Lichenihabitans psoromatis: one gene and its partner. The protein of the gene in region 1 interacts with the protein of each later gene in a pairwise test. Links are inferred from orthologs where the notes say so. Each region holds a gene or a part of one and is shown in the gene's direction. Other genes may lie near its edges.

The links. Proteins that work in one complex are often made in the same cells at the same time.
Region 2: the proteins of EY713_RS09260 (region 1) and EY713_RS07985 interact in binary tests that used the Escherichia coli proteins (3 or more experiments, as listed by UniProt). The link is inferred for Lichenihabitans psoromatis from one-to-one orthologs.

What each region holds. Positions count from the first base shown.
Region 1 is NZ_CP036515.1:1,999,111-2,003,018, forward strand. What follows is about bases 541-3,540. They hold EY713_RS09260 (sulfate/molybdate ABC transporter ATP-binding protein), read left to right. Parts: upstream 541-1,509; coding sequence 1,510-2,571; downstream 2,572-3,540. Other genes in these bases: EY713_RS09255 (sulfate ABC transporter permease), read left to right, coding at 541-1,513; EY713_RS09265 (ABC transporter substrate-binding protein), read right to left, coding at 2,585-3,540. Also shown: EY713_RS09250 (ABC transporter permease), read left to right, coding at 1-449; more of EY713_RS09255, read left to right, coding at 470-540; more of EY713_RS09265, read right to left, coding at 3,541-3,583; EY713_RS09270 (ABC transporter permease), read right to left, coding at 3,612-3,908. UniProt on the Escherichia coli protein: Part of the ABC transporter complex CysAWTP involved in sulfate/thiosulfate import. Responsible for energy coupling to the transport system.
Region 2 is NZ_CP036515.1:1,722,851-1,726,224, reverse strand. Bases 454-3,374 are described here. They hold EY713_RS07985 (glutamate-5-semialdehyde dehydrogenase), read left to right. Parts: upstream 454-1,223; coding sequence 1,224-2,525; downstream 2,526-3,374. Other genes in these bases: EY713_RS07975 (bile acid:sodium symporter family protein), read right to left, coding at 3,178-3,374; EY713_RS07980 (nicotinate-nucleotide adenylyltransferase), read left to right, coding at 2,582-3,181; EY713_RS07990 (hypothetical protein), read left to right, coding at 776-1,153; EY713_RS07995 (pyridoxal phosphate-dependent aminotransferase), read right to left, coding at 454-612. Outside these bases: more of EY713_RS07995, read right to left, coding at 1-453. UniProt on the Escherichia coli protein: Catalyzes the NADPH-dependent reduction of L-glutamate 5-phosphate into L-glutamate 5-semialdehyde and phosphate. The product spontaneously undergoes cyclization to form 1-pyrroline-5-carboxylate.

The sequences.
Region 1 (3,908 bases):
CGCTATCGGGGCTCGACTTCGCCTATACCAACACCAATGTCGGCGTCGTGCTGGTGCTGATTTTCGTCGGCCTGCCGTTTGTGGTCCGCACCGTGCAGCCGGTGCTGCAGGAGTGGGACACCGAATATGAACTTGCGGCCCGCAGCCTCGGGGCGAGCCCGTTCACGATCTTTCGGCGCGTCATCTTTCCGGAGATCTTCCCGGCTTGGCTCAGCGGATCCTCGCTGGCCTTCGCGCGCGCCGTTGGCGAATATGGCTCGGTGATCTTCATCGCCGGTAACATTCCGGGCAAGTCGCAGATCGCCCCGTTGCAGATCGTGACGAAGCTCGATGACTTTCATTACGCGCAGGCGACCGCGATCGGCGTCGTTCTGCTCGGGGCGTCGCTGATGATCCTGCTGGTCGTCAACGGCTTCGAGGCCTGGGTGCGCCGACGGAGGATCGCTTGATGGTGCGAGGATTGGTCTAGATGGCAGCCGCACCGGTGCTTGGGGGTGCTCTGGCGGGTCCGGTCAAAACCGGCATCGAGGAACCGCGCATCGTCCGCGTCACGCTGATCGCCCTTTCGATCGCGTTCCTGACGCTCTTCATCGTGCTGCCGGTCGCCAATGTGTTCACCCAGGCGTTCAGCAAGGGCGTCGACGCCTATGTGCAGACGTTCGGCACGGAGAGCGGCGGCCCCCCGCCGAAGACGATCCTCGACAAGCGCCGCGCGGCGATGAAACGCGCGCAGGTCGAAAAGACCTGGGGCGCCATCAGGATGTCGGTCGGCATCGCGGTCGTCGTGGTCCCGCTCAACATCGTATTTGGCCTGATGGCGGCCTGGTGCGTCACCAAATTTCGCTTTCGCGGCCGCGCGTTATTGGTGGCGCTGATCGATCTCCCGTTCTCGGTCTCGCCGGTCATCGCCGGTCTCGTCTTCGTGCTGCTGCTCGGGCGGAGCGGGCTGTTCGGCGCCTGGGCGACGGGTTTCACCTGGCCCGACCCCACCTCGCTGACGTGGCAGGGCTTTGCCGGACACGTCTGGCCCCTCACGTTTTCGCGCAGCTATGAGGGCGTCATTTTTACGCCGCTCGCCATCGCGCTCGCGTCGATCTTCGTGACGTTCCCCTTCGTGGCCCGAGCGGTCATCCCGCTGATGCAGACGCAAGGCTCCGACGAGGAATTGGCCGCCCTCTCGCTCGGGGCGAGCGGTTGGCGCATCTTCCGAACCGTCACGTTACCCAATATCCGCTGGGCTTTGCTCTATGGGATCATCCTGTGCACCGCGCGGGCCTTCGGTGAGTTCGGCGCCGTCTCGGTCGTGTCGGGCAACGTCGATTCCAACGACACGATGCCGCTTCGCATCGAGAAGCTGTGGAACGAATATGATAATCAGGCCGCCTTTACGGTGGCGTCGCTGCTGGCTTTGCTGGCGGTGGTGACGCTCGTGATCAAGACCGTCATCGACATCAAGGCGGCGCGCGGTCGCGCGGTGGTGCCGCTCGCCCAGCAGAACGAGACGATTCGATGAGCATCGAGGTCCGCGGGATCACCAAGACCTTTGGGTCGACGCAGGTTTTGAAAAACGTCGACCTGTCGATCAAGTCAGGCGAACTGGTGGCGTTGCTCGGGCCGAGCGGTTCGGGCAAGACCACCTTGCTGCGCGTCATCGCCGGCATGGAGGCGGCCGACCCCGGCAGCGGCGCGATCCTGTTCGACGGGCAGGATATTTCGGCCAAAGGCATCGGCGACCGGCGGATCGGCTTTGTGTTCCAGCACTATGCTTTGTTCAAGAACATGACCGTGTTCGAGAATATCGCCTTCGGGTTGCGCTCGAAGCCCTGGCGCGCGCGCCCCACCAACGCCGCCATTGCGGCCAAGGTCGAGGAACTGCTGGGCCTCATCCAGTTGCAGTCGCTGGCGGGCCGGTACCCGGCGCAATTGTCGGGCGGCCAGCGCCAGCGTGTCGCTTTGGCGCGTGCCCTCGCGGTCGAACCCCGCGTGCTGCTGCTGGATGAACCGTTTGGCGCGCTCGATGCCACAGTGCGGCGGGAGCTTCGTCGCTGGCTGCGGCGCTTGCACGAGACCATCCATGTGACCACGATCTTCGTGACGCATGATCAGGAAGAGGCGCTGGAGGTGTCCGATCGGGTCGCCGTCATGCGGTCGGGGCGGATCGAGCAATTCGCGACCCCGCAGGAGGTCTATGACAATCCCGCGAGCCTCTTCGTCTTTCAGTTTCTCGGAGCCTACAACCTGTTCGGCGCGCGGCGCGACACCGATGCGGCGTCGGATGTGGTCGCCACCAAGCCTCTGTCAGACGGGGGCGTAAAGCCCGGAATGACGCTGGTGCGCCCGCATGATGTGGTCATCGCCCGCACCGATCTCGGTGGCGGCTTTCCGGCCACCATCCGGCATATCGGCGTTGCGGGGCCGACGATCCGGGTCGAACTGCATCGCGTCGATACGGGCGACACGATCGACGCGGAACTGACGGCCGAGCAGAGCCGCCAGTTGCGCCTCGCGGCGGGCGAGACGGTGTTCGTCACGTCCCGCCACGAACATTCGTTCGAGGATTACTCGATCTAGGTTTTGGCGCCCCTTAGGGCTTCGTTGCGGCGTCATAGATCTTGTGGGTCCAGGCGCCTTTAGGCTCGGTGGTCAGCACTTTATTGTCCAATAGGATCTGGACGGTGCGCTTGTAATCGGCGGGGTCGAGATAGCCGACCCCCTTCGAGCCTTCCAGCAGCGGCACGATCTCTTGCACCATGGTGGTCTGGTGCTCTTTGGTTTGCGCGCCAGTTGTATCGTTCTTCAGGATGATTGCGACCGTTTCATCCTGATGGGCCGCCACATATTCCCAGCCTTTGATCGAGGCCTTGACGAACCGGGCGAGCGCGTCGGCTTTCGTCGGATCCTTCAGTTCCGCCTCGGTCGTGTAGAGGCCATCCTCGAGCATGCCGATGCCCTGATCCTGCCACTTGAACGTCACGAGGTCGGCCTTCTTGAGCTGCCCGGACTCGAGGATCTGATGATATTCATTATAGACCATCGTGGCGATGCAATCGGCCTGCTTCTGGAGCAGCGGGTCGACGTTGAAGCCCTGCTTCAGCAAGGTCACGTCTGGCGAGGCGCCCTCGTATGTGTAGCCGAGCTTGTTCATCCAGGTCAGGAACGGGTATTCGTTGCCGCCGAACCAGACCCCGATAGTCTTGCCCTTGAAATCGGCCGGCGTCTTGATGCCGGTATCCGCGCGGCAGGTCGTCATCTGAGCCGATTTCTCGAAGATCTGGGCGATGTTGACGAGCGGCTCGCCCTTCTCGCGAGCCGCCAGGGCCGCCGGCATCCAATCCACGATGACGTCCGCGCCGCCCGCCGCGATCACCTGTTCGGGCGCGATGTCGGGGCCGCCCGGCTTGATCGTCACGTCCAGCCCGGCATCCTTGTAGAAGCCCTTGTCTTGCGCGACGTAGTAGCCGGCGAATTGGCCCTGCGTGACCCATTTCAATTGCAGCGTGAGCTTGTCGGCCGCATGGGCCTCCCCCGCCAACCCGAGAACCGCGGCGGCTGCGGCCAGATATGATGTTCGCTTGAACGACATGCGCGGTCTTCCCTGCAGGTTGTGGCCCTTATCGTCCTCGATAGGACGGGTGCCAGGAGGTGACGGCTCGCTCGAGAAGAGACAAGCCGCCGTAAAGTGCTGAACCGGTCACGGCCGCTACGAGAATGGTGGCCCATACCATCCCGAGATTCATGCGCGCCACCTCGGTCGAGATGCGAAACCCCATGCCAGCAATTGGCGTGCCGAAGAATTCCGCCACGATGGCGCTGATCAGCGCGAAGGTCGAGTTGATCTTCAGTGCATTGAAGATGAACGGTAGCGCGTTGGGAAGCCTGACCATCAGCAACGTGCGCCAGTAACCCGC
Region 2 (3,374 bases), 280 kb from region 1 along the record:
GTCGGTCAAGACCCAGACATCGGGGTAACGCATCAACACGTCGGTGACGGCCTTGAGTTCGGCCTCCGTATAGGCCGCGCCGGACGGGTTCGACGGCGAGTTCAGCAGCACCCATTTGGTGCGCGGCGTGATGGCGCGTTCGAGATCCTCGGCCTGCAGCTTGAAGCCATGGGCCATGGTGGTTTGCACCACGACCGGCGTGCCGCCCGTCAGCAACACCATGTCGGGATAGCTGACCCAATATGGCGCCGGGATCACGACTTCGTCGCCCGGGTTCAGGGTGGCCAGGAAGGCATTGAACAGCACCTGCTTACCGCCGGTGCAGACGATGGTCTGCGTCGGCTTGTAGTCGAGGCCGTTCTCGCGCTTGAACTTGGCCGCAATCGCCTCGCGCAGCGGCACGATGCCGGAGACCGGCGGATATTTCGTCTCGCCCCGCTGGATCGCCTCGATCGCAGCCTGCTTGATGTTGTCCGGCGTATCGAAATCCGGCTCGCCGACCGACAGGCTGATGATATTACGCCCCTGCGCTTTCAGGTCGCGCGCCTTCTGCGTCACCGAAATGGTGGCGGATGGTTTGACGCGGGACAGGGTGTCGGCGATGAAGGCCATGGGAGCTTCCGAGGGTGGTGGAATTGACGCCGGACCATAGGTTCGTCATGCCGCCGTCGCAATAAAAAAGCCCGCGCCAAGCATTCAAAGACGTGATGGGACCGATCAACTCGCCCTTGCGGCGTTTCATCGGACGACGAACCGACTTGTAGAAAGATCAATCGTGCGGCTCATGTTCAAGACCCTGATCGGCCTGGTCGCACTCGCGGCACTGGTGGTGCTGGCTCTCGTTTGGGACTTGGCCTTTAATCAGCAGCATGTCCTCAAGGCCGTTCTCGGGCGCGACCGGGTCGTGCAAGCCTGTTCACCGGCGCTCGTGACCAAGCTGAAGGCAGCGGGTTTCGATCCGGTCGACCTCACCTTCGATGACCGACCAGATCTCGCCTTCTCGAGCCTGTTCGCACAGAATCTTCAGGGTCGGTTCACCTTCCTTGATGGAACTGCGGGTGGCCGGGTCGACGGCGTCGTCGCCTGCATCGCCACACAGGATATGGTGAGGGTCGATTTTCGGACCACCGTGCGGCCGGTTCGTGCCACCTGATCGCGTCGCTTCTCTGGACAACGTTGCGCCTGTGACGCATGAACCGCTCACCCAATCGAAGGCGGACATCATGGAGCCCTTTACGGTCATCGAAGGCGGCGGCGCCTCCTTGAGCGCGACCACCACGATCATGCGTGATCTCGGAGCGGCGGCTCGCCTCGCCCAGCGCGCCCTTGCGCTTGCGACGGCAGAGCAAAAATCCAAGGCGCTGTTTGCCGCTGCCGCCGCAATACGCGCCAACGAGCCGGTCATTTTGTTGGCCAATGCACGCGACATGACGGATGCCGAGCGGCGTGGCCTGACCTCCGCCTCGCTTGATCGCTTGAAGCTCGACGGCAAGCGGATCGAGGCCATGGCCCAAGCGCTCGCGGACATCGCGGCCCTTCCCGACCCTGTGGGCCGCATCCTCGCACGGTTCGACCGTCCAAACGGTCTCGTGATCGAGCGCGTCGCAACGCCGCTCGGCGTCATCGGCGTCATCTACGAGAGCCGCCCCAACGTCACGGCGGATGCGGGAGCGCTCTGTCTGAAATCCGGCAATGCAGCCATCTTGCGCGGGGGGTCGGAAAGTTTTCAGTCGAGCCAGGCCATTCACGCCTGTCTCGTCGAGGGGTTGCGCGCCGCAGGTCTTCCGGAGGCAGCCATTAGTCTCGTGCCGACACGGGACCGGGATGCCGTCGGGGCGATGTTGTCGGGGCTCGATGGATCGATCGACGTGATCGTGCCACGTGGCGGTCGGACGCTGGTCGAACGGGTCGAGCGCGAAGCGCGCGTGCCTGTCTTCGCCCACCTCGAAGGTCTCGTGCACGTTTATATCGACAAAGCCGCCGACCTCGAACGCGCCAAGGCGATCGTGCTCAACTCCAAAATGCGGCGGACCGGGGTTTGCGGCGCGGCCGAAACCTTGTTGGTCGATCGCGCCGTTGCTGCGACGCATCTCAAGCCATTGCTCGACATGCTGATCGACGCGGGCTGCGCCATCCGCGGCGATAGCGAGACCTGCGCGATCGATCCGCGCGTCACGCCCGCCACCGAGCAGGATTGGCGGACCGAATATCAGGATGCGATCATCGCCTGCCGCCTGGTCGACGGGCTAGAGGCGGCGATTGACCATATCGAGACCTATGGCTCCCATCACACCGATTGTATCGTCACCGAGGACCAGGGCGCGGCCGATACGTTTCTGGCGCGGGTCGATTCCGCCATCGTGGTCCATAATGCGTCGACCCAATTCGCCGACGGTGGCGAGTTCGGATTTGGCGGCGAGATCGGGATCTCGACGGGCCGCATGCATGCGAGGGGACCGGTCGGCGTCGAACAATTGACGTCGTTCAACTATCGCATTCGCGGGAGCGGACAAACGCGCCCGTGAAACAAGGGCCCGCGCCGCGCTCGACAATCGGACCGCACCGACACTGGCGCTTTCCCGTGCTTCCCCTGACCGGGCGCGGGATGCGGATCGGCTTGTTCGGTGGATCGTTCAATCCGCCGCATGAGGGTCATCGCCTGGCGAGCCTCGCGGCTATGAAGCGGTTGGGGCTGCATCGGGTCTGGTGGATCGTCACGCCCGGCAATCCACTGAAGGTCGCCGAGGGCTTGCCCAGCCTCGAACGGCGCATCGCCGCCGCCAAGATCGTCGCTCACCACCCACGTATCGACGTCACGGGTTTCGAAGCCGCGATCGGCACGCGTTATTCGGTCCAGACCGTTGATTATCTGAAACGTCGATGTCCTGGGACATCATTCGTGTGGATCATGGGGGCCGATATCCTGCCCGAGCTGCACCGTTGGAAGCATTGGCGGGAGTTTGTCGCAAGCGTTCCGCTCGCGATCGTCGACAGGCCCGGCTCGACATTCAATGCCAAGCGCGGACGCGCCGCGACCGTGATGGCGAAAGGACGACTGCGCGAAAACGAGGCGCCGAGCCTTTCGGGCAAACGCCCACCGGCCTCGGTCTTCATCCATGGACCACGATCGATGGCATCCTCGACCCGGCTTCGCGCCAACGGCCAGCGCGTCCCGGATTAAAGCGGAGCGGCTTGCGCGCTCGCTTGGCCGGCATCGTCGGTTTCCGCCCGTGCGGCGTAGCGCTTGGCCAGAGCCGCGCAGGCCATCAACTGCACCTGATGGAACAGCATGAGCGGCAGCACATAGAGCCCGACCAGATGCGGCTGGCTGGCGAAGAGAATGTTGGCCATCGGCAAGCCGCTCGCGAGGCTCT